DNA from 4 places in the Halobacillus sp. Marseille-Q1614 genome. Region 3 is predicted to be linked to each of the others. Evidence: riboswitches for the same ligand, from Rfam matches in the RefSeq annotation. Region 3 holds a riboswitch; each other region holds the start of a gene.
What was found. A riboswitch is a leader RNA that binds a small molecule or an ion and turns the genes downstream of it on or off. The one in region 3 is predicted to bind S-adenosylmethionine.
Positions count from the first base shown of each region.

Region 1: linked by a shared signal. The riboswitch ahead of HUS26_RS12140 (phosphoadenylyl-sulfate reductase) and the one ahead of HUS26_RS18150 (homoserine O-acetyltransferase) in region 3 are both predicted to bind S-adenosylmethionine.
Region 2: linked by a shared signal. The riboswitch ahead of HUS26_RS17215 (5-methyltetrahydropteroyltriglutamate--homocysteine S-methyltransferase) and the one ahead of HUS26_RS18150 (homoserine O-acetyltransferase) in region 3 are both predicted to bind S-adenosylmethionine.
Region 4: linked by a shared signal. The riboswitch ahead of HUS26_RS16910 (OsmC family protein) and the one ahead of HUS26_RS18150 (homoserine O-acetyltransferase) in region 3 are both predicted to bind S-adenosylmethionine.

Region 1 is NZ_CADDWH010000001.1:2,393,199-2,401,348, reverse strand. Features, by position in the region: gene HUS26_RS12160 (DUF2243 domain-containing protein) at 131-607, shown strand; gene HUS26_RS12155 (cytochrome c oxidase assembly protein) at 600-1,388, shown strand; gene HUS26_RS12150 (SLC13 family permease) at 1,549-3,195, shown strand; gene HUS26_RS12145 (MFS transporter) at 3,209-4,411, shown strand; SAM riboswitch class I at 4,578-4,684, shown strand; gene HUS26_RS12140 (phosphoadenylyl-sulfate reductase) at 4,948-5,679, shown strand; gene HUS26_RS12135 (inorganic phosphate transporter) at 5,676-6,755, shown strand; gene sat (sulfate adenylyltransferase) at 6,742-7,890, shown strand; gene cysC (adenylyl-sulfate kinase) at 7,915-8,150, shown strand, end outside.
Region 2 is NZ_CADDWH010000001.1:3,416,675-3,424,824, reverse strand. Features, by position in the region: partial or broken gene HUS26_RS17230 (ATP-binding cassette domain-containing protein) at 1-486, opposite strand, end outside; gene HUS26_RS17225 (flavodoxin family protein) at 777-1,322, shown strand; gene HUS26_RS17220 (HEAT repeat domain-containing protein) at 1,379-2,398, opposite strand; gene HUS26_RS17215 (5-methyltetrahydropteroyltriglutamate--homocysteine S-methyltransferase) at 2,448-3,581, opposite strand; SAM riboswitch class I at 3,634-3,742, opposite strand; gene HUS26_RS17210 (ribokinase) at 3,803-4,666, opposite strand; gene HUS26_RS17205 (YfcC family protein) at 4,885-6,303, opposite strand; gene HUS26_RS17200 (fatty acid desaturase) at 6,497-7,540, shown strand; gene HUS26_RS17195 (sensor histidine kinase) at 7,626-8,150, shown strand, end outside.
Region 3 is NZ_CADDWH010000001.1:3,620,325-3,628,474, reverse strand. Features, by position in the region: gene HUS26_RS18175 (NAD(P)/FAD-dependent oxidoreductase) at 1-482, opposite strand, end outside; partial or broken gene HUS26_RS20085 (efflux RND transporter permease subunit) at 787-960, opposite strand; gene HUS26_RS18170 (TetR/AcrR family transcriptional regulator) at 1,151-1,996, shown strand; gene HUS26_RS18165 (hypothetical protein) at 2,226-2,675, opposite strand; gene HUS26_RS18160 (NAD(P)/FAD-dependent oxidoreductase) at 2,675-3,895, opposite strand; gene HUS26_RS18155 (DUF2188 domain-containing protein) at 4,140-4,337, opposite strand; SAM riboswitch class I at 4,495-4,606, shown strand; gene HUS26_RS18150 (homoserine O-acetyltransferase) at 4,696-5,751, shown strand; gene HUS26_RS18145 (homoserine dehydrogenase) at 5,759-6,739, shown strand; gene HUS26_RS18140 (hypothetical protein) at 7,032-7,778, opposite strand; gene kynA (tryptophan 2,3-dioxygenase) at 7,875-8,150, opposite strand, start outside.
Region 4 is NZ_CADDWH010000001.1:3,356,095-3,364,244, forward strand. Features, by position in the region: gene HUS26_RS16895 (cupin domain-containing protein) at 1-476, shown strand, start outside; gene HUS26_RS16900 (LysE family transporter) at 673-1,323, opposite strand; gene HUS26_RS16905 (sodium:solute symporter) at 1,443-3,056, opposite strand; gene HUS26_RS16910 (OsmC family protein) at 3,053-3,532, opposite strand; SAM riboswitch class I at 3,617-3,725, opposite strand; gene HUS26_RS16915 (hydrogenase maturation protease) at 3,933-4,391, opposite strand; gene HUS26_RS16920 (nickel-dependent hydrogenase large subunit) at 4,391-5,797, opposite strand; gene HUS26_RS16925 (hydrogenase small subunit) at 5,790-6,695, opposite strand; gene HUS26_RS16930 (cytochrome b5 domain-containing protein) at 6,696-7,190, opposite strand; gene hypE (hydrogenase expression/formation protein HypE) at 7,221-8,150, opposite strand, start outside.

The DNA.
Region 1 (8,150 bases), 1.2 Mb from region 3:
TTAGCCGCTTGGGTTTTATTGTGCACGCGTATCTATTTATATTTTTTCGATATAATAAGTTTATAGTTAGGAAGGAAGGGAATTTTTTCTACATACCTTTTAACTTTAAGAATCTCAAGAGGAGGATTATATGCCTGATATAACGAGTGGGAATCACACTTCGTACTTAAACCGTAATCTACTATCAGGAATTTTATTCGGGGTCGGTCTCGCGGCCTTTTTAGATGAAACTCTTTTCCACCAATTACTGCATTGGCACCATTTTTACGATAAATCTACTACAGATATCGGTCTTGTTTCAGATGGCTTTTTTCATGCGTTTAGCTGGTTTGCCACAGTTGGCGGTCTGTTTTTAGTCGCTGATCTTCGAAGAAGGAAAGCATTCTGGTTTAAGAGATGGTGGGGCGCCAGTCTGCTTGGGGCTGGGGCTTTTCAGTTATATGACGGCACTATTCAGCATAAACTGATGCGCCTTCACCAGATTCGATATGTAGACAACGTCATAATATATGATCTAATCTGGAACATTCTTGCGTTGATTATGATTGTGGCCGGGCTCATTTTGCTGAACCGTACAAAGAAGGCGGCGGTGAAAGGAAATGCATAACCATTCAGGCACCTCAATCGTAGATGCAGCTCAGATCATATTGGCTGTGCCTTTTATATTTGCTGCAGCTCTCTATGTCGCTGCCCTCGTTTATTCACGTCGAAAGGGCAGGAAATGGCCGGTCTATCGAACCGTCCTTTGGATGGCTGGTGTATTGTCTGGTTTAGCGGCAGTGAGTGGACCGATAGCAGTGCAAGCCCACAGCAATTTTACTGTTCATATGCTTGGTCATTTACTGCTTGGAATGCTGGCACCTCTTCTCATGGCTTTAGCGGCCCCTATGACACTGTTTCTAAGAGCTTCAAGTGTGAATCCAGCAAAGAAGGTTACTTCAATTCTAAGAACGTCTTTTGTCCGTTTCTTAAGTGATCCCATTACAGCGTCGATTCTGAATGTGGGAGGACTCTGGGTATTATACACTACCTCTTTGTTTGAAGCGATGCACGAGAGTTTACTCCTGCATTTGTTCATTCACATTCATGTATTTCTTGCCGGTTATCTATTTACGATCTCTCTAATTTACATTGATCCTGCTCCTCATCGCCGGAGCTTCGTCTACCGGTCAGCCGTCATGGTAGCCGCGTTAGCAGGTCATGGAATATTATCGAAGTATATTTACGGCAACCCTCCGTCTGGCGTGCCCAGACATGAGGCGGAAAGCGGAGGAATGCTCATGTATTACGGTGGAGATCTCATTGATGTCATCATTATCTTTTTCATTTGTCTGCAGTGGTACCGTGCGTCCCGGCCGTACCCAGCCGGCGGTTTTCAGTCGGCTTAGCTCGCGAACTTTCATTCGCTGGCTCTTTCTTGTTTGCTCCCTCTTGCTCCTAAAGCCTGTGTCTTCTGCTGCTGAATTGTGTTAAAATTTGATAATATATGAAAATTTAAATATATTATGTGACCACACGATGGGAGGAGAAAACTTGGAAAATCAATCACTGTTAAAAGGTTATTGGTCTCGTCTCTGGGAGATGCATGATCAAGCAAAGGACTTGATGAAATTTACCGTTACCGGAACTACGAAGGAACAGACAGAGCAGAAAAGAGAGAAAAGTAATTCAGCTAGTAAAGGGACCGGACCTGCCGGATCAGGACCTTCGTATGGAACTAGACAGAAAGCCGGACTTATTATAGGGCCAATTTTGTTTGCGCTTACTTTACTATTTATGGATGCTGAAGGTTTATCGCAGAGTGCCGTAGCCGTTTTGGCGAGTACCCTATGGATTGCTACATGGTGGATTACCGAAGCAATTCCGATTCCTGCAACTTCTTTATTGCCTCTGATTTTGTTTCCGCTTACAGGAGGACTGGATGGGGGAGCCACAGCTTCTTCCTATGGAGATAATACTATCTTTCTATTTATGGGCGGGTTCCTTATTGCCCTGGCTATGCAGAAATGGAATCTACATAAACGAATCGCCTTATTTATTATCTCTTTAATTGGAACAAATACCGAAATGATCGTGCTCGGCTTCATGCTGGCTACAGGTTTCCTTTCTATGTGGATTTCGAATACTGCCACAGCGATGATGATGGTGCCGATTGGTCTTGCTGTAATCTATCAATCTTCTGAACAGCTGGAGAAACAGCAGACGAAGTCAGTCGATCATTCTTCTTTTAATTTTGGTAAAGTAACAATGCTTGGGATTGCTTACAGTGCTTCTATAGGAGGATTAGCAACACTAATTGGTACGCCTCCAAACACGATATTCCGTGCAGTAGTGGAGCAAAACTACGGCGTTCAAATTTCGTTTGCCGGCTGGATGGCTTTTGGGGTTCCACTAACCTTAATTTTAATGGGACTCACCTGGTACTACCTGGTTAAAATGGCTTACCCAATGAAAATTAAAAAGCTTCCAGGTGGAAAGAAGGTCATTAATGACGAGCGTAAAGCCTTAGGCGTAATGTCTAGAGAAGAGAAAATTGTTTTAACGATCTTTACACTTACGGCTATAGCTTGGATCTCAAGGTCTTTCGTATTAGTGCATATTAATGAAAATATCGATGATACGATCATTGCGATGATTGCCGCGATTATTTTATTTTTAATCCCCGCCAGGAAAAAAGGAGAGTTTATCCTTGATTGGGATACAGCAAAAGGGCTGCCATGGGGAATTCTTCTGCTGTTTGGAGCTGGACTTGCGATCGCATCCGGATTTCAGGAATCCGGTCTTGCGGAATGGATTGGAACACAGCTGACGGTACTTGAGGGCATTAGCTTTATACTCATACTTACAGTTGTGGCTGTGCTGGTAATTTTCTTAACGGAGATTACTTCAAATACGGCTACTGCAACGATGATGTTCCCGATCATGGCTTCATTGGCTGCCGCTATTGATGTGCACCCGTACAGCTTAATGATCGCAGCAGGGGTGGCTGCAAGCTGTGCTTTTATGCTGCCTGTTGCTACACCTCCAAACGCCGTTGTGTTCGGTTCAGGTTATTTGAGAATACCCGACATGGCTAAGGCCGGGTTTGCTCTGAACATTCTATCTATCGTACTTGTGACCTTGGCGATCTATTTCTATTTACCTGTTATCTGGAACATTGATTTAACATCATTCCCGGCGAATTTCAGTCAATAAAAGGATGAAAATTATGGACATCAGCAATGAAGCACCGGCTCCCTATACCCCCAAGGATCAGGGGTTCTGGCGGATAACGGCTGCATTAATGCTTGCTTCACTATTGGTTTTTTCCACATTGTATGTGTTTCAGCCGTTACTCCCTGTTTTTGTCAATGAATTTAATGTCAGTGCTACGCAATCCAGCCTGCTTATGTCTGCTTGTGTATTCTCAATGGTACTCGGATTATTTGTATTGGGATTTCTTGCAGACCGCTACGGACGGCTGTCAATAATGAATGTTTCTTTAGGCATAACGGTCCTTTTATTGATCGTTATGCCTTTCTCTCCTTCTTTTGGAGTCCTTGTCGCCTTAAGATTTCTTCAAGGGTTCTTCTTGGCAGGCGTGCCTGCCGCGGCAATGGGATATTTAGGGGAGGAGGTTTCTCCTAGAGACATTGGTCTTGCCATGACATTGTACATATCAAGTAATGCACTTGGTGGAATGGGCGGGCGAGTGATTGCCGGTTATTTAACAGACATTTTTGACTGGGAAACTACGATTCTGTCAGTCGCCGTCTTCGGAGTGGCAGCTGCCCTTCTTTTTATGTTCCTGCTTCCTAAGGAAAGATTTTTTGAACAGCAGAATCAGCCGCTGTGCCAGGACTTAAGGGGAATGATGATCCATTTGACTGACAAACAGATGCTTTCCCTTTTTCTAATGGGGCTGCTGCTTCAAATCGTCTTTACAGCGGTTTGGACGTATCTGCCTTTTTACTTGCAGGCGGAACCTTACAACTGGCCGCTTAAGTGGATCGCGTTTACTTATTTTGCGTATGGGCTAGGGGTGCTGGCGCCGCCGCTGGCAGGAAGAATTTCGAATCAGATCGGCCTTCCCAAAGTGATGCTCGCCGGTGTCATTTTGCTGTTATCAGGCGTATGGATGACGGTAACCGCACCTGTTGCTTTAGTTCTGATCGGGCTCGGTCTTCTTTGCATGGGATTCTTTATTGCTCATTCGATGGCAGCTGCTTTAGTCAGCAAATCTGCTAAGCATCACCGAAGCGGGGCATCCGGCTTTTATTTAATCAGCTATTACATTGGAGTAGCTATTGGCAGCACAGGGGTAGGAGCCCTGTGGGAAAATTTCCGGTGGATTGGAGTAACAGGAACGAGCCTGGTCTTTCTCCTTGTTCTGGGATTTTTGCCTTTTTATAAAAAGATGCACAAAGAGTGAGAGGCCATTTTTTTGGCTTCTCAAAATTTTTTTATTTTTTTAAAACCAACTAAAACACTAGGGATAAAAGGGTTTAGAGCATCTAATGGCCAAATTCTGCTAAAAAACCCCTTTGACAGGTGCTCCCGCATACTGTATATTTCCATATAATCACATAAACAAATATTTCTTATCCAGAGAGGTGGAGGGACTGGCCCGATGAAACCTCGGCAACAGACTTTTGAAAAAGTACTGTGCTAATTCCAGCAAGCATAACTGCTTGAAAGATAAGAAGAGTTTATAAGCCGTGGTGCTTTTCCTCTTCTTATCTTGAATAAGGAGAGGATTTTTTTTCGGTTTTTCCAATAGGCGCTGTTAGACGACAGTGTTGATTACACAGAAAAAGTAAGGGGTTCTGCGGCTTAAAAAACGGGCGGGCAAGACCCCGCAGAGAGGAGACCTGAACGTCCTCCGCTTAAGAGCGAGCAGGCTCACCCTTTTTCAGGGAAGTCAACATTAACATTTAACAGAGTCTTTTAATAAAGGGGGGTAATAAAGTGAAAGAACTCATAACTTATGATTCATTCCAGAAGGATCCTTTTGCTGGTCAAATACCTGATAAAGAAACAAAGGGAGCCTTATCTATTCTGGAATGGGCATATAACGCATATGACGACATTGTCTATGCCTGCAGCTTTGGGGCAGAAGGAATAGTGTTAATCGACTTGATTTCACGGGTGAAAAAAGATGCCCGAATTGTTTTTCTAGATACACACGTTCACTTTCAGGAAACATACGAATTGATTGACCGGATAAAAGAACGGTTCCCTGGTTTGCAGATTACGATGAAGCAGCCAAGTTTAACCCTGCCGGAGCAAGCCGAAAAACACGGAGATGAGCTGTGGCAGTCCAATCCCGATAAATGCTGTTATATCCGAAAAATCAAACCGCTCGAAGAAGCATTAAAAGGAGCAACAGCATGGGTATCAGGATTGAGGAGAGAGCAGTCTCCAAGCCGCAGTAAAACGGATTACGTAAATAAAGACGATCGTTTCCGTTCCATCAAAGTCTGTCCATTGATTCACTGGACGTGGGAGGATGTCTGGAATCATATTAAGGAAAACAATCTCCCTTATAATGATCTGCATGATAGAGGTTATGCGAGTATCGGCTGTATGCCATGCACCTCGCCGTCTGATGACCCTCATAACCGATCGGGCCGATGGCAGGGATTTGAGAAAACCGAATGTGGATTGCATACTGTTCAAGCTAAAGGCTCAGAAACATGAGCTTCCTGCTGGCAGGCTTTCTTGTCGCTTATTTCTTTGCTTTTAATGTCGGTGCCAGCGGGGCTGCCGCTACCATGGGTACTGTGTATGGAGCGGGAGTTATAAAGAGGAAGCGTATAGCCTTAATCCTGAGTGGAACGGGATGTTTACTTGGTGCTTTATGGGGAGGAGAAGTAGTAGAAACGATTGGAAAAGGTTTAATCCCAGAAGGTGCTTTAACGATTCAAGTAGCTACGATAATTTTAGCCGTTTCTGCTTTTACCCTGTATTTCACTAATATGATCGGGATCCCCCTTTCTACAAGTGAAGTAACAATAGGATCAATCGTTGGAGTAGGGCTTTCCTTACAGCAGATATATTTATTTAATTTACTGGAGATTGTTCTATTTTGGGTTTTAGTTCCCATCATCTCCTTTCTTATCGTCTTTATATTTGTATCACTATTCAATCGGTTAAGAAAATGGTTTTCCTTTCCCGCTTCCAATAAGGTGACAAAGTGCCTTTGCTTTCTATTAATACTTACAGGCTTTCTTGAAGCATTTGCTGCAGGGATGAACAATGTCGCAAACGCAGTAGGGCCTCTGGTAGGAGCAGGGGTGCTGGATAAGGAGTTAGGGCTTCTGACGGGAGGCATCTTTATTGCATTGGGCAGTATTTTTCTCGGGGGCCGGGTTCTTGAAACCAATGGGAAGAAAATTTCACACCTTACACTGTCAGACGGAATTATGGTGTCTGGGACTTCAGGGCTGTTAGTCATTGGAGCTTCCGTGTTTGGAATTCCGATTCCGATGACCCAGGTAACCACTTCCGGTATTGTCGGAGTAGGAGCCGCGAAAGACTGGAAGGGTATATGGAGGAACCAGACAATCTATCAAATTTTGAAAGTATGGGTGACCTCTCCGATTATTTCGTTAGTACTCGCATTCAGCCTTACTGAAATATTCCTAAATTCAAGTTTCTATAATGTTGCCATTATATCGGGAGGCATTCTAGCTACATTAATCATCACAAATTTCGGCCGAGGGGCCATGCTGAAGAAGCCATTTAAGGAGGAAATGAATTATGACAGTCAGTAAACCACACGGAGGACAATTAGTAAACCGAATCGTAGAAAAGGAAGATTTAGCAAAAGTTGAAATTACCAATGATATCGCTTTAGATGAAATTGCTATAAGCGATCTCGAGCTGATCGGAAATGGAGCCTACAGTCCAATTACGGGTTTCTTAAACCAGAAAGACTATGAATCTGTCGTTAACAATATGAGGCTTTCTAACGGGATCGCCTGGAGTATCCCAATCACACTGCCCGTTAACGAAGAAAAAGCTCAGGAGCTCCAAAAGGGAAGTAAAGCGACACTCTCTAAAGACGGAGAGGTTTATGGTTGGATTGACGTAGAAGAAGTCTATCAGCCTGACAAAGAGCTTGAGGCACAAAAGGTTTATCAAACGTCTGAAACAGAGCACCCTGGAGTTAAGAAGTTATTTGAACGTCCTGCTTACTACGTAGGAGGAGCGATCCATTTAGTCAAGCGCCCGCCGCGCAAGCATTCAGAAGTATATTATCTCGACCCGGCAGAGACAAGAAATGAATTTGCAGAGCTTGGCTGGGAAAAGGTCGTTGGCTTTCAAACCCGTAACCCTGTCCACCGTGCTCATGAACACATCCAGAAGACAGCTTTGGAAACCGTCGATGGTTTGTTTTTAAATCCTCTCGTTGGCGAAACGAAAAGTGATGATGTACCCAGTGATGTACGCTTAAAAAGCTATCATGTGCTGCTCGATAATTATTATCCGAAAAATCGCGTCTTCCTCGCCGTATTTAACGCAGCGATGCGCTATGCAGGACCAAGAGAAGCTATTTTCCACGCTCTCGTTCGTAAAAACTTCGGCTGCACCCACTTTATCGTTGGAAGAGACCACGCAGGAGTAGGTGATTATTACGGAACCTATGATGCACAGAAAATCTTTTCTAATTTTACAGAGGATGAGCTGGGCATCACACCGCTGTTCTTTGAACACAGCTTCTACTGCCATACGTGCAAAGCAATGGTTTCAAGTAAAACATGCCCGCACGATAGCGACCAGCACGTGATTTTATCAGGAACGAAAGTAAGAGAAATGCTTAGAAATGGGGAGAAGCCGCCTGAAACATTCAGCCGTCCTGAAGTAGCCGGCATCCTTATTGACGGCCTAAGAAAAGTACCACAATAAAGTAAAGAAGAGGAGCGGGTGAATATGAGTTCTAATTTAACGTGGCATGATACCTCAGTAGTAAAAGCAGATTATCGAAAGAAAAATAACCATTCAAGCGGCGTGATTTGGCTTACCGGCCTTTCGGGGTCAGGGAAGTCTACGATCGCAAATATAGTGAATCAGAAGCTTCATCAAAAGGGTCTGCAAACCTATGTTTTAGATGGTGACAACGTACGGCACGGTTTAAATAAAGACTTAGGTTTTGGTGAAAAAGACAG
Region 2 (8,150 bases), 200 kb from region 3:
CGTCAGCAATATACTCGTTCCTGCTGCTTTTCTTTCCTGAAGGACTTCAATGAGATAGGCGCCTGCGTAAATATCCAAGCCAATGAAGGGTTCGTCAATTAAAAGGAGCGGTGCATCAGGAAGCAGCGCACAAATCGTCTGCGCCTTCTGCCTCATTCCTTTTGATAAAGACTCTGGGTATTCATCGAGTTTGTCCATGAGCTCAAAAGCTTCTGCGTATTTATTGGCACGGGGAATGAAAACTTCGTCCGGGATATCATAGCTCTTTTGATAAAGCTGAAAGTGCTGAAACACCGTCAGTTCAGACAGAAGAAGGGGTTCTTCCGGGATATAGCTGAACTGATATTTATAGTCTGAATAGTTTTCATCCTGGTCGATGCCAGCGATCTGGATACTTCCCTCGGTGCGTTCAAGACTGCCAATAATTGTTTTCATTAATGTAGATTTCCCTGCCCCGTTATGGCCGACAAGGGCCGTGATTATTCCTTTTGGAACTTCAAATGTGATGTCAGTAAGAAATGGCTGCTCCCGGATATTGACGGTGCACTGATTGACGCGGAGCACGGATTGATCGCTCATTTTTATTTCCTCCGTCATAAGTTTTCTTATAATACGCTTGAAAACATCCTATGGTTTCATGGCAGAAGAGGAAAGAATATTTTTCTCATTTTTCCAGTCCCAGTTTCAAAAACTTTTTTCTTTTTCTCCTGGCACCTGGTACCCATTTATTAAAACTTAGTATATGGTATTAATATCTAGTCAAAGGAGGGAGTACTATGAACATTTTGGTTATTCATGGATCGACCAGGCAAAATGGGAACACCGAGGCTCTTGCTAAATTATCTGTCCCTGAGAATGAGACCACTCATATTTATTTAAGAGATTCACAGATCCAGCCGATTCAGGATGCACGTCATTCGAAGGAAGGCTTCCAGGACGTCTCAGATGATTTCAGTGGGATTTTTGATCAGATCCTGGAGCATGAGGTGCTTATTTTTGCGACACCGATTTACTGGTACAGCATGACGTGTATCATGAAAACCTTTATTGACCGTTTTTCGCAGTCGATCAGAGAAGAGAAATATAAAGACTTTAAAGACCGGATGAAATCCAAGTACGTTTACGTTATTGCAGTCGGCGGCGATCAGCCTTCTGTAAAGGGGCTTCCGCTCATTCAGCAGTTTGAATATATTCTGCAATTTTTCGGTACCACATTAAATGGATACATATTAGGGGAAGCCAATAAGCCGGGAGAGATTCATAACGATAAAGCGGCCTTGCACACAGCTTCTGTTTTAAAAGAAAAAATGAGCAATTATTAATTTTTCATAACATACTCAAAGGACGATTTAGAACATTTCTAAATCGTCCTTCTCTTTTATGAGCTTTCCTGCTCTTCATGATCCTCCCAAAGCAGCAGGCTGAGGCTGTCTAAGCCAACGACTTTATAATAAACATAGGTCACATCATCCATATCGGTTAATCCGGTAAACTGGCCCCGCTCTATAAAATCCTCGATTTCATGAAGGCAGTCTTCGGAAAAATGGAGGCACATTCCTTCAACAATGGCTTCCCTATACTCCAGATCTTTTGTTTCCGAATACAACTGCCGAAGGGCTTCTAATGCTTCTTCAGTTTTTGTTTTTATCAGGATGCTCAGCGGCAGCATTTCATCCTCTGACTTACAAAGAGGATAGATTTCATCTACGATTGCATTCGTTTGATAGGCACAAAGCGTTTCTGCAGCGGCTTCACTTAAAAGGGCTCCGCCCGCCTTTAAAGCCTTAACCAGCGGATACACATACCGGTCTTCAGGGAAATGACGGAGGATATAAGCATTTAGAATAGCACGGAATCCATCAGATGCCGCTTTGAGGGATTCTTCTAACTCGCCCACTGCTTCCTCGCCGTCGAGCCACCCCTTTTTCACTATATAATCGACCGTCGTTTTAGCCAGCTGAAACGTTTTCTGGTCAAAGCGCTTATCAAGCATTTGAATCAATTCTGAATAAATGGAGTAAAGTTCATCTTTCGCTGAACAGTTTGCAATTCTCTCGTAATGGCTCCATGCCTCTTCTGTTATAAAGAAACGCAGGGCTTCTTTATGCTGAATGAGGCTCATCACATCCATTTTTTCTAACAGAGGCTGATAAAGATGTTTTCGATGCAAATCTTGTAGGCACTTTATGAGTTCTTCTATGGCACCTTCTTCAAGAATGACGCCATTTAACGAAGATATATAAGGGTACTGACCTTCCAGCCTGCTTCTTTTTAAGCTCTCGGCTGTCAAACGGTCAGGAATCCCTGGATGGTCGCTTAAAGCACGCATGATGATTTTTAAAACCGTTTCGTCATTTGTACTGAAGTAAGGCTCCACCCGCTTTAAAAACGGATCCATCTCATTCACTCCTATCCAACTTTATCTAAGCTGCCGCTGCCTGAGCGAATTAATTCCAAACTTCTTCGGCAATTTCAACGACGTGACGGAGCTTCGCCCACTGCTCCTCTTCCGTTATAATATTCCCTTCTTCTGTAGATGCAAATCCACATTGAGGACTTAAACATAGCTGCTCTTTTGGAACCAGCTTAGCCGCTTCCTCCAAGCTTGCTTTTATTTTCTCCTTATCTTCGAGCTCAGGAAACTTAGAAGTAATAAACCCGAGCACGATTTTCAAATCTTTGCGCTTAAGCTGTCTTAGAGGCTGTAACCCGCCTGAACGTTCTGTATCGTACTCTAAGAAAAGCCCATCGACATTAAGTTCGTTAAACAGAGTTTCTGCAATCGTGTCATAGCCTCCGGATGCGGTATAAGTCGAGCGGAAATTACCGCGGCAAATATGCATCGTGATGACCATATCGTCCGGTCGGCCGGCGATGGAATGATTAATTGCCTGAATGAAAAGCCGGCGAAGCTGTTCAGGCTCATGGCCGCGCTCTTTAATTTTCTGCCGGCCTTCTTCGGAGAAAAAGACAGCCCAGGAGGTATCGTCCAGCTGTAAATAGCGGCATCCTTCATCGTAAAAAGCCTGAATCGCTTTTTGGTAAGCCTGCGTGAGATCTTTTAACAGGGAGGCTTCATCCGGATAAATCTCAGGATTGATATCCCCTCTAAAGAACAGCATGTTTGGGCTTGGAATTGTAAACTTCGCCACGTGATCAGGTCCGACAATGGAATGAAGAAATTTATAATCATCAAGCATCGGATGCTGGTCAAAGTCTACTTTATCCAAGACTCGGACAGAGTGGGCTTTTGTCTGCACCCCTTTAAACTGAATTCCTTCTTCTGGTTTAAATCCTTCTACTCCTTTCAATCCTTCGAGGAAGTCAAAGTGCCACCAGGACCGGCGCAAGTCGCCGTCTGTGATGGACCGAAGTCCGGCTTTCTTCTGCTTTTCCACAAGCTTAGTAATTTCTTCATCTTCTATATTACGTAATTCTATGGCAGAAATTTTCCCTTTTTCCTTTTGCAGTCTTGCTTCCTTAATCCGCTGCGGGCGAAGGAGGCTTCCGACATGATCTGCTTTAAATGGAGCCTGATTTGTTTTTATCACTTGTATCCTCTCCTCTTTATAATTTTCCATAAAAAAATCTCTTCTATAATAAGAAGAGACGGCTTTATGTAACATGTGGCTCTTCTTATCTTCCAAGCCTGGACAGCTTGGTGGAATTAGCACCTTGCGTTAAGAAAACACAGGTTGCTGAGGTGTCTGCGGGCCATACCCTCGACCTCTCTTGATAAGAAATTAAATTGTAGTTGATATCGTATCAATTTTTTTTGGTAAATAAAAGGAAAATGAGACGTTTAGGCGTTAAGTCCCATGCGCTCCTCGACTTTTTCATATGTCGGCATGCCTGCCTGGGCCCCCAGTTTCTCTACTGTAAAGGAAGCCGCCGCATTCGCAAAAGCGATCGCCTGCTCCACCGAGAGTCGTACACCTAACGAAAAAGCCAGTGCCCCGTTAAACGTATCGCCCGCGCCTGTTGTATCCACTACTTCAGCCGGATATCCCGGAATAAACAGTGTCTTATATTTAGCCCCAAGCGGACCTAATGTTGTAATCAGCTGATCGCTAAACGACGGCTCTTGAAATAACAGCGCAGCTTCCAGCTCGTTTGGGGTAATGTAACTGCACTTTTCCCAGACGGAAGCGGACAGAGGAACAGCAGGAGCAGGGTTCAAAACAAACGGTATCTCGTTTTTATGGCAAAAATCCGCTGCCCATTCAACGGTTTCCACTGGAACCTCCAGCTGGCTGAGGACGACATCACTTGCCAGAAGCGTTTCTTTACAGGACTCTGCATAATCTGGCGTTACTTCCTGGTTCGCTCCGGATACGACCATAATGCGGTTGTCGCTTTCATTAATTAATATGTTCGCGACACCCGTTGCCTTTGTTTTTGAAATTCCGATATGCCCCGTATCAACGTTCTCACGCTTCATATGCTGGATCAGTTCTACCCCTATTGAATCGTTTCCGACTTTTCCAATTAGAGAAACCTTTGCGCCAAGACGTGCGGCTGCTACAGCCTGATTGGCCCCTTTCCCGCCAGGCTTCATGTAAAAAGATTCTCCGAAATTGGTTTCGCCTTGATCAGGAAGCCTCGAAATCGTCGTCAGGAGATCCATGTTAAGGCTTCCTATTACTGTAATGACCGGCTGTTTCATACAACTGACCTCCCAGAATGAATAGTTACTCTTATTATGTCGAAAAAGCTCAAAAATAAAAAGACCTTGGCGATATTTTAAGAAATTCAAATAACATAAAGGGGCCGTGTATGGAGGAAAGGTGTGGTGGTTGATGGTGAGGAATGACAGTATTAGGTTCGTAAATTAGAAAAAAGCTCAGAGCTTTAACCTCTGAGCTTTTTAGCTTTCGAAGAATCTTATACAGGTCCCCAATTAATGAGAACCGCAATGCTCAGCATGACAACCGCAATCGCTATCCAAATAAACAGAAGCGGAAGCATCCATTTCGCCCATTTGATCCATGGAACACCGGCAACGGCCAGACTCGCCATTAAAGGGCCTGAAGTCGGGAAAATACTGTTCGTAAATCCATCTCCGAACTGATAAGCCTGAACAGCCACCTGGCGGGTAACTCCAACCATATCAGCCAGCGGGGCTAAAATCGGCATCGCAATCATCGCCTGGCCGCTCCCTGAAGGAACAAGAAAGTTCATCAGTCCGTTCGCCACAAACATTCCCAGTGCTGCCATGACAGGGCTTAAGCTTTCCAGCGGAACTGCCAGGGCATTAACTGCTGTATCTAAAATCTGTGCATTTTCCATAACGATTAAAATGGCACGGGCAACACCGATAATCAGTGCACCATAGACAAGCTTTTGACAGCCATCAAGAAACGTCAGGGCAATTTTATTGTAATTCATGCCGGCAATGATACCGCACACAAGCCCGATAATGATAAAGAAGGCAGCCATATGATCGGTCGTCCATTTAAATTGAATGGTAGCAAATATAAAGAAAGCCAGAGCAAGACCTACGAAGCTTAAGATTAATTTATGTCTCCCTGTAAACGGGGCTTTTAAATCTTTTGATGATGCCTCTTTTGCATCTAAAATGCCAATCATGCTTTTGTCAGGGTCTTTTAATATGGTTTTCGCATAGCGCCATGTGTACCAAATTGTTACGCCAACGATGATGACGAAGGCAATAAGACGCAGCGCCATTCCCGAAAACAGTGGCAGATCGGCAATCGACTGCGCAATCCCGACCGTATATGGATTCATAAAACCTACGTTAAACCCCGCAAAAGTGGCCCCAAACGTAATGGCAACAGCAACCATTGCATCCAGCTTCAGCGCCCGCGCAATAATCACGCCGATCGCTACAAATGGAATAACGGCATTAGCGATTGCTCCTACAGCTCCCCCAATGGCAAACAATAGAGAAACAATCGCAATTAAAAAGAATTCTTTCCCTTTCGTCTTATGTACCGCTCTTAAGATCCCGCCTTTTATCGCCCCGGACCTTTCGATCACTTCAAATGCTCCCCCGGCAAACAAGACGAGAAAAATTAAGCCGGCAGACTCGACCATACCTCCCTGCAGAGCTAGAAATATTTCCATAAATCCAGTCGGCTCTCCATCCACCGATGTGAACGTATCTGGTATGACCCGCTCTACTCCATTGACCGTTTCTCTTTCAAACGATCCTGAAGGAACAAAATATGTAGCCACAACCGCCAGTAATAATACAAGAAAAAGAATGACGTATGTATCAGGCATCTCCCATCTTTTCGCCTTCTGGTTCTCAAGCTGCGATTCTTCTTTTCCCAATTCCACGTTCTATCCATCTCCATTCTAAAAAAAGATAGTGTCCATTATATAGTTTTGGCGGAATATTTTCAAAATTTAGTTAAAAATTGACTACCCATGATAAATGTCATACCCGGTACCTGACATTTGTGTCTTACAATCCTTTTTTGCTTCTTATATGCTTAGAAGACATTATTAAATGTATAAAAGGAGTAATGAAATGAGCCAACGTAAACAGGCAGAACTAAAAAAAGACGTAGCATCCTTTGCCAAGGCTGATAATAAAGCCGGCATTCTCCAATTAATAAATACAATTGTACCCTTTGTCATTCTATGGATCCTTGCCTATCAAAGCCTATCTGTTTCTGTATGGCTTTCGCTTCCTTTTGCTATGGCAGCTGGAGCGTTTGTCGTCCGTATTTTCATTATTTTTCACGATTGCACGCACATGTCCTTTTTCAATAACAAAAAAGCGAACCGAATCATTGGAACAATTACCGGTATTATCACCCTTTTCCCTTTTGAAAAATGGAAAAGAGAGCACTCCATTCACCACGCTACGAGCAGTAACTTAGATAAGCGCGGCACAGGTGATATTTGGATTATGACTGTGGAAGAGTATAAAGAAGCTTCTCTGAAAGAACGTCTGGCATATCGTTTATACCGTAACCCGTTCGTTATGTTCGGCTTAGGGCCCATTTATCTGTTTTGTATTACAAACCGCTTTAACCGTAAAGGGGCCAAGCGCAAGGAACGCATGAACACTTATTTAACGAACGCTTCAATTGTCGTACTCTACAGCTTACTCATTTTCGCGATTGGCTGGGAGGCTTTCTTAATCATTCAGCTTCCAATTCTTTATGTAGCTGGTTTCCTTGGCATCTGGCTGTTTTATGTCCAGCACCAGTTCGAGGATTCCTATTTTGAAGATGAGAAAGAATGGGACTTTGTTAAAGCCGCAGTGGACGGAAGTTCCTATTACAAACTGCCAAAAATCCTGCAGTGGATCTCAGGCAGTATCGGCTATCACCATGTTCACCACTTAAGCCCAAGAGTTCCTAACTATAAGCTTGAGGAAGCCCATGAATCTACGCCGCCTTTACATAAGGCGACAACGATTACGCTGGCATCAAGCTTAAAATCGATCCGCTTCCGCCTCTATGATACGAAGAACAAAACGTTTGTCAGCTTCAAAGAGGTGAAGCACCGTCTGCATGAACCTAAAGTATCGATCAGCCACAAAAACACAAGCTTTGAAAAATAATAAGTATTTAGGAACCCTATTCTTCATTACTCGAATAGGGTTTCTTTTGTTAAAATAAGGTTATATTCAATAAAAGGAGAACATCATGCAAAATTGGTATCAAATTATCCCTAAGAATACAGGGCTCAGCACTTATATATGGATTATCTTTTGTTTACTTCCTTTCTTTTTTATTTTCCGTTCTTCTTCATTAATCGAAATCATCTTTGGGATCGTGATGATTCTGCTGTTTTTCTTATCTTACCGCCTGTCGTTTATTTCTCACAGCCGCAGCGTCTATGTATGGGTAAGTATCGAAATGGCGATCAGTATTACGATGACCCTATTGTACGGATATATCTATTTCGCACTGTTCCTTGCCTTTTTCATCGGAAGTATCCAAAAATTCTCCGGCTTCCTGACTTTATATATCGTACACCTTGTCACAACGATTGCCGCCATTACAACCGTTTTTCTTACTCAAAATGAAGCCCTATTTCCACAGCTGCCATTTGTAATTATTTGTGTGATTGGTGTCATCCTGCTTCCCTTTACGATGTATTCCCGCATTAAACGCGAGAAGCTCGAAGGACAGCTGGAAGATGCGAATAAAAAAATCTCCCAGCTTATG
Region 3 (8,150 bases):
TCATCATCCAAACCTGAAACCTCCAGCAATTCAGCTGCTAGCGGCACAGGCATTGTAAGCAGGACACGGAGGCTTGACCACATGCGGCCATCAGCTGCTTTTAACAAAAAGTGTTCCTTCTCTTTCACAATCTTCGTAATCTGAGCACCGCGTTCTGCCGTGAGTCCTTCAGCTAAATGATCGGCTAATCCCTGCATGCCGTCTACACTTGTGTAGCGCGGATAGTCGTCTCCAAACCAACGCTTAACCCAGCCTTTTTCAAGCCACTGATCAACACTGTTTTGGAATTCTTCTGTCCTCACGGTAAAAAACTGGGCGCCATAATCCGCCCTTCCATGCTCATCCTGCTTTGTCGCTAGACGTCCGCCAATCCGGCCGTTTTGTTCAAGAACGACCACTTTCTTTCCAGCAGATTGCAGTTTCTTCGCAGCGGTTAAGCCAGCCATTCCCGCTCCGATAATGGCAGCATCATATTTTTCCAAAGCGCTTCCCCCTTTTCTACTCATCTTTCCCTGATTGAGAAAGAAGAACACTTTTTTACAGGTGTTCTTCAGGCTGCCGAGAAAGTCTTAACAGCTTTTTCCTCATAGAGTTTCCTGTTAAGTCTATCGTGGTTGGCGGGATTCCATTGGCCATAAAAAGGGAGTTATGGGGCGGGAACCACCTCGCTTTTTAGCGGGAAAGACGGCAATCCTCCTCGGGCGTAGTGACCTGCGGGGTCTTGCCAGCCTAGCTCCAATGGCGGCTAGAGCTTAGCTTCATCGAGATCTTTGTCAAAGCTGTATGAGATGAAGCATTTTGATACGAGCTCGAATCGACTATATTGACCCCGCTTAAGCTGCTCACCTGCTGTTCGATCGGCTCCTATACTTCCTCGCCCGCTTTTGGGTGCTGCTCTGGATATGCAGTCGTCACCGCAATAATCGGCGGATTTATATCTGGAATTGTTTCTAGTTTCATATTTTATCCTGCGTATAAACCTGCTATGGTAATAATGATAGTCATTAACCATACCGAAAACATAGAAAAATTAATAATACCTCTCAACCACCTTCCTGCATTTGACCAATTAGTCAGTGACATATAAAATTCATTGACTAGTCAGTCAAAAGTCAAGAAGAAGTTTTAGTAATCATAAGGAGTTCAAATTATGGAAGATAAGAAAGTACTTATCATTGAGACATCAATTAAGCTTTTTGCCAGCAAAGGATTCACAGCTACCTCCGTTCAGGAAATAGCGAGTGAGTGTAACATCTCTAAAGGAGCCTTCTACCTTTACTTCAAATCAAAAGACGCTTTGCTTCTTGAAATCTTCTATCATTACTCTCAGGAAATTCAAATAAAAACTGAAGAAATTCAAGCGATGAACCTGGATCCAAGAACAAAGCTTATTCAACAGCTGTCCGTCACTTTTAAAGAGATTATAAAGCATCGTGATTTTATCATTATGCAAATCCGAGAGCAGGCGATTCCCTTCAACAAAGATATTGAATCTTTTATTCAGCAGATGAGATTCAACACATACCTTTTTTATAAAAAAGGGCTGCTGGCCATCTACGGTAAAGAGATCGACCATATTATCTGGGAAGTTTCCGTTTTGCTGCAAGGGATATTTAAAGCCTATGTCGATTTAATTATTATTGAAGGAATCGAATTTGATATTGACGAATTGTGTGCATCAATTGTTAAACGCGTCGATTTCCTCGTGCACGGATTTACACAAACGGGTGACCAACCAGTCATAACTGACAAACTGATGAATCAGATTATCCCTGACGATTTTTACTACAACCAGTTAGAAACGATTATTTATACATTAGAAAATATTGAAAAAGAAGCAGAAGGAGATGTGGAAGTTACTGCTTCTGTTCTGCTCGAAGAAATTAAGAAGAAGGAACCCCGGCTTGCTGTCATTAAAGGGATGCTGTCTAATCTAGAAAATGACAAAAGATTTAAAGAAATAGCCGGTCAAATTCGTACATTCTTTCAGATATAAATAAGAGAACCTTGTGAAAATATGAAAAAGACTTTGCTCCATAAAGCCCGGAAAGCTGGATGAAGAAAAGTCTTTTTCGTTACCGAGGAAGCGAATACTGCGAGATTCCTGCGGAAAAACAGACGATCCGAGACCCCGCAGTGTGAGTTTCACAAAGAGGCTCAGGCGTTCGTCCACGAAAAAGCGATTAGTATCCGCGACGTGGGGGAAGATAAAATCTTTTTTATTATTATAAATCTAATTCTATTTCATCAAGAATCGGATATACCGCTTCTACCCCTTTTTCGGCAACTGTGCAGGCGACACCTAAAGGGGTAGTCCAAAACGAATCAGGAATATACGGATTCTTTAAACCAGCTGGCTGAAAGAGCGACCGGTAAATCCGCTTGAGATGAGACTGGGTGACGGCTGGATCGGTTTCCTTCTCGCCTCTTGCTATTAAAAACACATACCTCATTGACTGAAACAGGTTATCCCCTGGCATGAATGTGTACTCTTTAAACAATTTAAGCTGTTTTTTCGTTTCTTCTTTCAACCCGGATTTCACGGCTAAATCTTCTAAATGCTCGTAAAGATGGCGATACACCTGCTGAAAGATACGTCGTTTTTCGTCCTGCATCACTTTATCCGTATAAATCTCCTGCAGCTTTAAGAAAGCCGCTTCCTTAGTCCAGCTCATCATTTCTCCTCCTTAAGCTCAAAGTTTTTCGCCTCGTATTCTACCGAGCCATACAGCTCTGGAATATCGGTGGAATGGTCTTTCAAAAGGCCCGGCAGCGAAGGAACAATTTTATTCCACACCGTTGGATTGGCTGCCATTGCTTGAAATAGTGCTTCTTCATTGGCCGTCCATGACCTGCGGGACTGAATGTAATCTAGCGTCAATCGGTAGCTTGGGGCTAATCCCTGGTCCCGTTTTTCTTGGAATATTTTCGCTGCATCTTCCCACGGTAAGCCATTATCATTAGATTTTATAGCTTCTGCCAGCAGGAAGGCCTGCATAAAAGCGTCATTCATGCCCAGGCCTGTGCTTGGATCTTTACTATGCCCGGCATCTCCGATAAGAGCCCAGCCCTTCCCCGCCGCCTGGCGAAAGAAATTAGGAACGCCTGGTGTCCCAATAATCTCTCCTTGTAAAGAAGCTTCTTTCATCCGTTTCTCCATCCCATAATACGTGCGATAGATTTCTTCGAATTTTCCCTGGTTTTTGGCAAGCTGTTGAAACTCCTCCGGCCAGACTTCAAGCCCTAAGCAGTCCCTCCCTTGTTCCATCGGGAATAAAAATCCTATCCTCCCGTCGTTTAAAAATATTTCTGTAGTCGGTTCTAATAAGGGTGTAATGTTTTTATAATACCCGTAGAAAACAGGCCGAATCGGAGAATGGTCTCCATACTTCTTTGCTCCTGCCAAGTGGGCAATCTTTGAATTCTTCCCATCAGCTCCAACAACTAAGGGAGCCTTCAGGTACTGCTTATTCCCATGGCTGTCCACTATGACGATTCCATTTACCCGGCCATCTGACTTAAGTAAATGGACTGCCTGCGTTCCTTCTAACAGTTCCACACTAGGGAAAGACAGTGCTTTTTTTATTAATACTTGATCCAGATGAGCACGTTTTGGTATAAGCGTATAGGAAGAGCGAGGTCCTTCAATAAAGCTGTCCTTTATATATGTACGCATTCTGGTGATTTTACGAAGGCCCGTGGCTTCTACTTCTTTGAGAACTTCTAACTTTTTTAAATACTCTAAGTGAGAAAGGTGATGAGTAGATAATGTATCACTCGGAAAATGAGCTTTATCGACCAGCGTTACTTTCTTCCCCATCTTACCTAGTAAAATAGCCAGGCTGGCCCCGGCGACCCGGGCTCCTATAATTATGACATCTGCTTGTTGTTCCATCGCTTGCACACCTTTACTATTGATACGATCAGCTTAACGCTTTTCCCTCATTAAATCCATAATTTCAGCATACTCACGTTCCTTTTAGCTCAAGCCTCTGCGCTTGTCCTGCCCGATCGTTATTCCGCAGGAGTCTCTCAGATTTCCTTTTTTGATCTAACACTGCCTTTACTTTCAATAGAAATCTCGTATAAAAAAGCTGATCCATATTAAAAAGCTCCCAGGTCATGGGAGCTTGTGGTGATTAATATTTAATTTCATCTTCTACTTCATGGTTCTTATCTAAAATTAATACACGGCTCGGTTTGTTGTGTTCTGCCATTTCCTTTGCTTTGGCAATCGCTGTGTCACGCTCATCATACTCGTCCGTTGGGGCTACGTCTTCAATTTTGACAAACCAGCCTGTTACATCTTTATTAGGTGATACGCTGTATTCTTTCATTCTTTAATCTCTCCTTCATCCTAATTATCGTCTTAATTTGTATCTTCCCAGGCAGCTTCTGCTTCAAACGTACGAAAAAGCATAAAAATAGTTTGACAATAAATAATTCTCATTCTATAATTCGTAACATACCTTATATGGACGACTAATTTAATAACTCTTATCTAGAGTGGCAGAGGGACTAGGCCCTGTGACGCCCGGCAACCTTCAAGCAACGGCTTGAAAAGGTGCTAATTCCTACAGATCTAATCAGATCTGAAAGATAAGAGGAGGAAACCTAAACGATCACCCTCTTCTTATTCTTTTAGAAGAGGGTTTTTTATATGCAGTCAAAGCAATACGAGGAGGGAATCCTGCTGTGTCGATTAAAAATATCTCTAACCAGAAAACAAATACCGCCGTTACTCTTCATAACTTTACTTTTGAATCAGGACACACTTTTTCTAATGTTGAACTTGCTTATGAACGATCGGGCCCAAGTGACGCCCCTGTCATACTCATTTGCCATGCTTTGACCGGAAACCAGTACGCCGTCGGAACAGAGGAGAGCCCGGGCTGGTGGAAAGGCCTGGTGGGTAATGGATGCCCCATTGATACATCCAAATTTCAAATCATCACCTTTAATGTGCTTGGAGGATGTCATGGATCTACAGGCCCGGCAAGCATTGACCCGCAAACGAATGACTATTACCGGCAGAAGTTCCCTCCCGTTACAATTAGAGATATCGTCCACGCCCAGCATGCTGCTTTGTTAAAGCTTGGCATAAACAATGTTCATGCGGTCATCGGCGGATCGTTGGGCGGAATGCAGACGTTAGAATGGGGACTGTTGTACCCGGATTTTATGAAACAGCTCTTCTGTATGGCCGCAACCCCTTACTTAAGCGATTATGGCATTGCTTTTAACCATATTGGTGCACGCGCCATTCAGGACGATCCTTCTTTTAATGATGGCCATTATGAACAAACGGACAGACTGAACGGGTTTGAAATCGCCCGGATGGCTGGAATGGTTACTTACCGCAGTGGCACGCTTTTTCAAAAACGATTTGCAAGAAGCCAGACGGAATCACTTTATAATATTCAATCATACTTAGACTATCAAGGTGAAAAAATCAAACAGCGGTTTGATGCTAACAGTTACCTTTATTTACTTGAAGCGATGAACCATCATGATATCAGCCGCGGACGAGGAAGTTTAGAGGAAGTGTCACGGCAGTACAAAGCGAAGCTGTACACGATAAGCTTTGAACACGACCTTCTGTATCCAAAGGAGCTTATCGAAACCTTCAGCCGCTATGTGCCCAACAGTGAACACCATCATGTAAAAACAGACTATGGCCACGATGGATTCTTAGTAGAATTCGACGAATGGGGCTCATGGATCGAAGAAAAAATCAACAAGGAGCAGTGAATGCAGGATGACGATTAGAGCAGCGATCCTTGGTTTCGGTACAGTCGGCCAGGGAGTTCATGATATTTTATTTGAGAAGCAGCAAGAGTTAGCAAAATTAGCCGGGGATCAAATTGAGGTTTGCGGCGTACTCGTTCAAAATTTAGAAAAGCCGCGGCCGATTAAAGAACATCTATTTGTGACGGACCATTTTGAAGATATCCTGTCTCTTAAGCCAGACATTGTGTTCGAAGCTACGGTCGGAGAGGAGCCGAGCTTCACCTATCTGTCCCAGGCAATTGCCCGTGGAATTCATATCGTAACAGCTAATAAAGTGATGTTTGCGGCTTATGGCCCTTCTTTATTAGCACAGGCCAATTCTCATGTCGGTATCGGTTATGAAGCGACCACTGCTGCCGGCACACCGATCATTGGACTCATTTCTAAATTAATGCAGGTTAATCAAATTACGGGAGTAGAAGCAATTTTAAACGGAACGAGCAATTATATCCTGACGGCTATGCAGTCCGAAGGCAAGCCTTTTTCACGTGCCCTGCAGGAAGCCCAGGAAAGAGGCTATGCGGAAGCCGATCCTTCTAATGATATTGAAGGAGATGACGCTTTCTATAAGCTAATGATCTTAAGCCACCTTCTTTATAACAGACAGCCCGACTGGGAGACTGTCCCATGCGAGGGGATTTCCAGCCTTACTGCTAAGGAGATCGAGAAAGCAAAAAGGAATGGTGAAAAAATCCGTCACGTGGCGGCACTTTCATTTAATAATGGCAGCCTTACAGCAAGCGTTAAGCCTGTGGCTCTTCCTTCCTCACATTGCCTTTATTCAATTGAAGGAGTAGACAATGCTGTGACAGTAACAAGTGATCTAGCAGGCTCTGTGACTTTACGCGGTCCGGGAGCCGGGAAGCGACCGACGGCAAGTGCCATGATCGAAGATGCCGTCCATATCCTTCAAAACAATCCGGCCAGAAGGCCTCAACTTAGCCAATAAGGAAAAAAGGGTGGCCTCTAAATGTTTAAGAGGTGAGCACCTCCTCTTTCGCGGCCTCACTGCAGGGTCTCAGCAGGCCTTCTTCCCTGCCAATTTTACGATCAACAATGCGGCTAATAGTACTGCCTTCTACCAAAAAACCTAAAAATCCCCCGGAGAACTTATTTTCTCCGGGGGATTTCTTATGTTATAAAAGGTTTTCGGGACAGCTCTTCCAGCTCATAGAAAAAACCGTGGGAGCATACCACTCGCTTTTAAGCGCTCCCGCAAAATCTCCTCTTGCAAAGGCCGTTTATTGGTCTGCAAGCCAGGAAATCCTGTTTTCTGCATATTTGGAATGCATCATTTCTTTGATGGCTGACTTATCAATTTCTACACTTTCTTTATCTAACGCGTATTCCTTTTGCTGTGTTTTTGAAAAATGAATCTCTACTTTGTCCCCTTTGAGTGCCAGGTTTTCAAGGAGAGGCGATTCTTTTTCCGGATTCATTTTTCCCCCACCTTCAAGTGTGGAAGGGAAAGTAAGTCCTGCTTCTTCCGAAATTACCTGCATTAATTCTTTCGTGTAAATGGCTCGATCCACAGAAAAAATATTGTTTAGGTCAAGACGTTTACCTTTATTCTTGTCAAAATTCAAAATAGCTATCGTTTCTTCTTTCTGTTTTGTTCCTACATCAATGACTTCAGTGAATTTCACAACAAATAAGCGTTCATCTTCATGAAGAACATCATAATCCACTTTCAGACTATGCATTTCGTCTTTAGCCGCTTCATAGCTTTTCTTTTTAAAATAATCCTTCACCTGATTCACGTAATCGATTACGGACTGGTCAATTTGATCATTCGGTGTCTGCGGATAATGAATCGATATTTCGTAAGCTTCGAGCTTTTCATGTTCATTTTCGGTTATTACTTCAAAAGGGGTAGCCCCAGCAGAAGCCGCCCCTTTGGATTCATTATTAGTGTCAGCCATTGAGATCGAACAAGCCGCTAACAATATTACACCAAGGAGTGATAAATATATATTTATAGGATTCATAAACGTCCCTCTTTAATTTGTTATTATATCAACAAATAGTGTAACATAAATGTAATAATTAATTAACGGTTTTGTTATAAACAAATAGCCTAGTCTTTAAATTTTCGTTCGAACGTCCCATAATTCTGGGAAAAACCGGTGGTCCAGGACTTTTTTGAGATATCCGACTCCAGAAGAGCCGCCCGTTCCCATTTTATGGCCTATAATTCTCTCGACTGTCTTCATATGCCGGAACCGCCACTGCTGCAGCCAATCTTCAATATCTACAAGTTTTTCTGCCAGCTGATACAAATCCCAGTATTTCTCTGTGTTCTTATATACCTCGGCCCACGCTGCTTCTACTGACTCATCCGCTTCATAAATCTCTGTAAA
Region 4 (8,150 bases), 260 kb from region 3:
AAGGACAGGGGATTGTTCAGATGGGCAAGAATAAAGATGATTTAAATTTTGAAAGAAATGTCTATGATGATTCTGCAATAATGATACCTGCTGGAACATGGCATAATGTAACCAATACAGGCAATATTCCACTAAAACTTTACTCGATTTATGCTCCTCCTAACCATCCGTCGGGCACGGTTCATGTGACCAAAGCAGATGCAATGGCTGCGGAAGAAGGCAACGGTCATAGCCAAGGAAATACCGTTGTTTCCGGCAGGACTCCAGATGAATGGGTACAGTACACGGAATTTTTGGTAAATGAAGGATTACAAGATGTTAAAAGAGGAATAAATGCTTTACACATCCTTCAAGAATTTATTCTAATGGGAGTCCTCGTAGGGAAAGGGTATTCTCCTGAAAGCGCATATGAAACAGTAGAAGAATGGGAACGTACAGGAGAATCCAAACTTCTTCAGCAAAGCAAAAATATGTAGAAGCAGAGTAAAAACATATAGTTAAGAGAAAGAAACATTTCAAAAAATGTTAAGGGTTTTGTCAGATTGACAAACCCCTTTTATTTCTGCATATACACATCAAATGAAAGGGTAAATGCACAATCTAAAAGTATTGGGATGGGCCTATTGTTCTGAAAATAGTGCTTTAGTTGAATAAAATAGGCTGTTCCCCCGTTCAAAGAAAATCTGTCACTTTAATTGCCGCCTTAAACGCGAAGTACACACCAAGACTTATTAAGACCAGGCTAGCCATTACTGTGATCAGCTTCAATGCTCCTGGCTTCAGCAGTGTTTTACTAAAATGAACGGTGAGGGCAAGGTTTAAATTCCATAGACCGATACCGATAAAGATAGCACTGCTAATGTAGAAGGCTCTTAGGATGTCTTCGTCCTGCAGGGAATCACTGAGCACCGATCCGTAAATGCCCAGCCAGAATAAGATATTTAAAGGATTGAACGCAGCTATCGATAATCCGGTAAGATAGGGGCGAATCAACCCGGTGCTTAAGCGGTCCCCTCTATGATCGGATGAATCCACTATAGGTTCTGTTCTATTGATAAAACTTTGAATCCCGGTATAGGTTAAAACGAGGGCCCCCAATACTAATAAGATAAGCTGGACCCAGTTTAAGGTCAGGTATTCGGAGAGTCCTCGATACATAAAGTACATTAAAGCGAGATCAGCCGTCATGCCGCCTGCTCCAACAAGTAAAGAAGGCCAGAACCCTTGATAAATCCCTCTTCTAATGATTTCGATATTGATTGGTCCGATGGGTGCTGCAATGGATAAGCCGAGTACAATCTGCCTGATTAAAAGAAAGAACATGCCTTAAGCCTCCCGCGTTTAAAGAAGTTTGTCCTTATATTTAATGAAGGGACAAGGTAAATTAGAAGTAAAAAAAGAAGGAACTTTCCATTTTTAAATGGAGTCCCTTCTTTTCGTTACTAGGAAACCACTTGCTTACGTGATTCCTGCGCTGCATATTTAGGCTTAAAGTAAATAATACTTGCGATGAATAAGGTTAAAGCATTACTAAAGATAAACAATCCGACGATGCCCGTCTGGTGAAGCGGCTCGTAAAAAAATACATTTACCACTAAAAGTACACCAGCAGCAATCGCAGTGACAGGTCCTTTTAGGGAAGCGGCTCTGTTGATTTTCCATTGGCCGATATTGAGAACGACCGTAAACAAGACCATTGTCAGGACATTAACACTCATGCCGACCCATACCGGGTGAATGTTGAGGTAGAAGTCTGTCGGGCTCCAGTTGCTTAAATTGTACCAGATCAACCCGGCGGCGAATCCTCCAAACAGCGAGCTGACAACGGCTCTTTTGGTAACGAGCGGCCAGAATAGGGCAGCTACAACGGGTGCGAATGTAGCTGAGTTTCTCATCGTCCAGGCGAGCACATTCCACCAGGCTGACTGCTCTGTTCTTAAGAAACCGAAGACGATCATCAAGCCTGTTAGAATCAGCAGCGACCATTTGGTATAGGTAATGAGCTTCTCTGGAGAGGCACCTGGAAATACGGCACTTCCGACGTCTTTTCCTAAGCTTGTCGCTCCTGAGAACTGGCAAGGAGCTCCCCAGCCGAGGGCACATGCCCAGATTCCAAGGAAAAATAGTCCGACTAACGGAGCGGGCAGCACCTCCATGAAATATTGCGGCAGGGCAACCAATCCTAAGCTTGCATCAGGTACGACGACAGATGCTGCTAAACCAAATAACACACCTAAGACGATAAAAGGAATTCCCATGAATGAGGCGGCAATTAGTCCTTTTCTGCCTTCTTCAGGAGTTCTGCAGGATAATGCCATTTGAAAAGCAGCCTGCGCGAGAATTACATTAACTAGAAAAGTCGCGAACCAGACGAGAATAACCTGAAGTCCTGCTCCTCCCCAGTCAAACATTTGCGGGCGGTCTAAAGCGAGCTGCTGCAGGCCTGCGATCCCTGGATTAATGAAAAATGCCGCAGTTCCAATAATGAACATGATCGCAAAGACGATGGAATTCATCGTCTGTGTAAAGGCTACCGACCACATACCGCCGGCTTGTAGATATACAAATAGTAAAAGAGCTGTAAACGCGACAGAAAGAGATAAAGAAATTCCGGTAAACACGTGAAATGCTGAGGCAAACGCAATTGCCGTGGCTACCGACCACATTGGAAAGGCGATCGCCGTAATCGTACCCGCCAGTCCTTTAGCCGTCCGTCCGAAGTTGTCGCCAATTAAACCAGAAATTGTAACAATAAGCTTTTTGCGAAACGATTTAATCATCAGCAAGGCGATGATCAGGACTTGGACCGTTTCTGCTACTCCATACCATATGGCAGAGATTCCGGTCAGATAGGAGAGCTCGACAATCGAAATGTAAGTAGAACCTGAGAATAAACCAGTGATACAAAATGCTACGGTCCACCAGCGAAACGTACGCCCTCCAACGAAATATTGCTCTCCCCGGCTTGCCTTTCGCTTGGCTAAGTTCCCGACAATAATTAAAGCCAGCGTGTAAAGCAGCGCGAATAATATCATCCATATTCCATATGATGTCATGATTGCACCTCCTTATTGATCTCCCAAATAAGTTCAATCTCAATACCAGCATCTTTAAACAAATTGAATGCAGGGCAGCGTTTTTTAACTAAATAGATTAAATGATGGGCGTCGATTTCCACTTCAGCAAATGTAACTTCTACTTTTAAAGTAACCTGCTGGAAGTGCGGGCTTACGTCAGCCGTTCCCAGCAATCCTTCACGGTCGACCGTCCCTATGGATGAAGAGGTCAGGTGCTCTATCGTAAGGGCGTTTTCTTTTGCGACCATTTCAATTACGATCATTAAACAGCCGTTAAACGAGCCGAGGATGTATTCCATTGGCGTCATTGCCTGATTTAAGCCGCCCAGCTTCTCTGGCTCATCGATCAGGAAATCGAAATCCCGAATATAATGCTTGTTTTGGAATTGATTCGTGCGCGTACTTTCTGCCTTAATTGAACGTATTGACGACTTGGTTTGTGTTTCACTTGCCATACAAAATCCCTCCATTTTTGATAAATAAAAAAGCCTTCTATTTTCCTGAATGAAAAATAGAAGGCTTGGATATTTAGGTCCCGGCTCTTATCTTTCAGACAGAAAAATGTCTGCTGGAGTTAGCACCTTGTTTATAAAAAACAGGTTGCCGCGGGATCAAAGGACCAGATTCCTCCACCGCTCTTGATAAGAAAATTATGAAATTACTGAACATTGTATGGCTTCATCTAAGGAATGTCAATGGAAAATCATAGTAAATAAGTCGGTTTTGTCATGTGAAGAAGGAAATTGCGAGACTCCTTGGACGCCAGTTCGGGACCCAAAGAGAAGCGGGGAGGCTCGACGGATCCCCGCGGAAAGCAAGTGATTTCCCTGCCCCCTTTCGCCTAACCCAATCCCTTTAATGGCTGTCTTTTAATAGTTGATCAATAGTTATTCTCACGTCCCTTAAAATAGTGTCCCACTTTCCCTTTAAAGGTGCGCTCAATCCTATATGAAACTTAATCTCAAAAGGCTCTATACCAATAAGGAAACCCTTAAGCGTATCTCTTTGCAGGTAGAGAGACTGAAACAAATGTATGTTATGCGGCGAGATATCGAGAGGACGCTGTTCATGTAAGTTGTTAATCGGGAAGATGGAAAGTTCTCCAGGTTCTTTTCCTGCCCGGACGGTATCTAAAATAATCATATAGGAGGCCTGTTCAATTTGCTGGAGACAGTAGTCAATGTCTGATTCGCCGATTAGATAAGAGATATTTTCCGGATGTTTCTGCTTCGCCAGTTCTTCTGTGAGATAAATTCCAATTCCATCATCCATCATGAGCTGATTGCCAATTCCAAGTACGATTACTTTTTCCATTAAAACACCTGAATGGTTTTGACTACGCGCCCCGGGCTGTAAACGTGTGTCGCGCAGGACATACATGGATCAAATGAACGGAGGATCCTTCCGATTTCTGCCGGCTGGTCAGGGTTTTGAATCGGCGTACCCAATAAGGCTCTTTCGGCTACGCCGGCGAAGCCTTTATCATCTCTAGTAGAGAAATCCCAGGTGGAGGGGGTGATAATCTGATAGAAAGATAATTTCTTATTATCTATTTTAAGCCAATGTCCTAAGGCGCCCCGCGTTGTATCTGTTAATCCCCGGCCTGATGCTTTTTTAGGGACTTCATATTGTTTCTGCAGCTCTACATTAGGAAGCACTTCTTTAAGTAACGTCCTCATAATTTCTGTGATTTTTTTAGCTTCAAGAGCCCGGGCAATCGTGCGGTCCATGGCAGAAATACCAAGTTTTTGCTCTCCTGATAAAATGAGCCGTGCCAGCGGCCCCACTTCAAAGGGGAGTCCGTCATATCTTGGAGCTTTTACAAAGGAATAGCCTTTTTCTTTGTCCATATCGGGTTTAGGGGTCAGCTCGTCTGGCTTGTACGTATTTTCTATTGCTGTATACCAGGAATAATCTATCTTTTCTTCTATTTTATTTTCATCAAAAGGCTGCACAGTATTCCCGCTGAATACGAGCGGATTTACATACAGGGTCCCAAGATCTTTATAATTGTCAAAAGCCCCATAGGTTAATAGATTTCCATATCCTCCTCCTAAACGGAAATAGTCAGGGTAATAGTAAGCAATCTCGTAAACGTCGGGGATCATTTTTTCATCAATAAATCCCGCGATATGCTGCAGTATGGAATCAATATGAACAATTTTTTCACTGTTGGCTTTCGTTGTAATCCCGCCGATAAAAACGCCGTGGTTGTGAGGAGCTTTTCCGCCTAGTACAGCGAGCATCTGGTGAGCGGAACGACTGATGGCAAGGGAATCAAAGTAATTTTGAGAGATTCGGCTATTGACAGATTGGGGCAGACGGTAATCGTCGTGGTCTGCTTCAACAATCGTAACCTTATCAATCTTTACGAAGTCGGGAACGGTATATTGATAGAAATGGCGGATATGATTTTGCAGAAACTCACAGCAGTGGATGATATCTCTCAAATATCTTCCTTGCTCTAATGGTTGTACATTTAAAGCATCTTCAAGTGCCAGAGAGGAGGCCATCGAGTGGGCGGCCGAGCATATTCCGCAGATGCGCTGAGTGAAATAGACGGCATCAAAAGGCTTTCGCCCGACCATCATTTCTTCAAAGCCCCGAAAAAGATTCCCTTTTGTCCTGGCATCAACGACGGTATTGTTTTCAATCGTGAAGTCAATCTCCATAAACCCGCTGATCCTCGTCAGCGGGTTTATAATAATTTTTTTACTCATCCTTTACCACCCTTGTCGTGTCAAAGCTAATAAACGGTTCCATCTGATCTGGAAAACCAAATGTGGCACAGCCGATACATGGCGTGTCATCACCAATCGGCCAATTGACATGGCCGTTCCACTGCCTTGTCGGGCAGTCGGTTCTCGTTACAGGCCCGCGGCAGCCAAGCTTAAATAAACAGGTTTTATCACTGAGTTTTTCCGCAAAGATGCCGCGGTCAAAGAACGGCCGTCGCGGACATCTGTCGTGAATCAGTGTGCTGTAAAACATGAGCGGGCGGTTTAAATTATCCATTTCCGGCTCGCCGTATAGAAGAAGGTGGGCCAGCGTGCCTAAGAACCAGTCAGGGTGTACAGGGCAGCCTGGAAGCATAATGATTTTTTTATGGGGGAGTACTTCTTTTAACCCGACAGACTGTGACGGATTGGGCTTCGCAGCCGATACACCGCCGTGTGTGGCACAGGCTCCGACAGCTAGGATGTGAGATGCTTTTTCCCCGAACATCTTTGCGGCCTCAAGACCGGTAAGCGGCTTCCCCTTCCAGCGGCCGATCACATTATATAAGCCGTTATTTCTTAAAGCCACAGCACCTTCTACCGCTAAAATAAAATCATCATCCAGCGTATTCATCAGCTTTTCAATGGCCTGCTCACCTTCAGCAGCCATGATGCTGTTTTGATAACGAAGGTCCACCATGGAAGTTAACGTATATTCAAAGTCAGGATTTTCCCCATTTAAAAGTGAAATTATATTTCCCGAACAGCCATTCAGCTCAAGGTACACTAACTTCTTTTTCTTAATCAGATCCTTATTCACGCTTCTTACAACCGTGCTTGATAATCTTTTGGCAATCGCTTCATTGGTTAACGACTCTGGAGGTAAAACTCTCTCTTCCATTTACACAAGCCTCCCTACAACTGGCATTGTGGCTAAGATCGCCTGCTGACCGGCATGACAGGAAGCAAATTCATTTGTATAGTCCTTACCGGAAACTAAGCCAAAATGAGTGGCTGCTGCCCAGGCTCTGTTGTTCGTTACATCGTACACGAGGCCGTTGACCGCAACATAAGCGGGCCTGCCATTCTTTCCGTCAAATGTTGCTAATTGCTCAACAGTGAATGTTCTTTGTTCAGGAGCAGGGGCCGCTTCGTTTTGGGGTGCTGGTGTAACAGGGTGCTGAGCTGTTGCACCATTTGCAAACGCCGGCTGAGGAGGGAGGGGGCTTGCCAGCAGCTCACTTAAAAAGTGAATGGAACTCAAGCTGTCCCAAAGCCTCTGAAAGGTCTGGGCGTTTTCTGGTGTATGACTGACATTAGCCAGCATTGAAACATCGTAGCGCGTTTGTGTAATGAGGTGATTAATTTCCTGACGAATCATCTGGGTGTTATTCATGTTGTCCTCTCCTTAAAAAAAGGATCAAATTCAGCAGATTCTCGGCAAAAGCATCCCTGAAAGCCGGTAAAGACGTCTCGTTGTCCCAATCGGTGTACATATCGTTAACTTGCCTTGGGCTTCCCCGCCTGCAGTGACACGGCCGATAACTTGAGCATCTTTTCCTAATTCACTGCTGTGCAGAGTATCCAGGACTTGCTGCTTTGATGCAGCATCGACAATAAGGATGACCTTTCCTTCGTTTGCCAGATAAAGAGGGTCAAAGCCTAAAATGTCGCAGGCCCCATGGACTTCATCTCGTATGGGTATCGAAAGCTCATCTAATTCTATCGTGCAGTTAAACTCTTCACACAGCTCGACAAGGGTGGTAGCCAGCCCGCCGCGTGTCGGATCTCTCATCATTTTAATACCTTCCGTATCTCCCATCAGCTGGCTGATCAGGTGATTGAGGGATGCACAGTCGCTTTTCACTTCGTTTAGCAAACCGAGCTCCTGGCGGGCGCTGATGATCGAAACTCCGTGATCCCCAATCGTTCCGCTAATGATTACCGCGTCTCCTTCCTTAATCGTTTCAGGCTCTAAGGGTTGAACGACTATTCCGATCCCTGTCGTATTAATAAATAATCCGTCCACACTGCCTTTTTCAACGACTTTCGTATCTCCGGCTGCAATTCTGACTCCGGCACGTGCTGCTTCTGCAGCCATACTTTTTACTACTTTTTTTAAGTCAGGCAGCGGAAAGCCTTCTTCTAAAATAAACCCTGCGGTAAGGACTTCCGGACGAGCGCCGGATACAGCTAAGTCGTTAATAGTCCCTGTAACCGCGAGTTTTCCTATATCACCACCGGGAAAGAAAATAGGTTTGACTACAAAACTGTCGGTCGTTACAGCTATATTTTCAAGAGGGCCTTTTAAAATCGCGGAATCCAACCGGGTTTGCTCCTGATGGCCAAACGACTC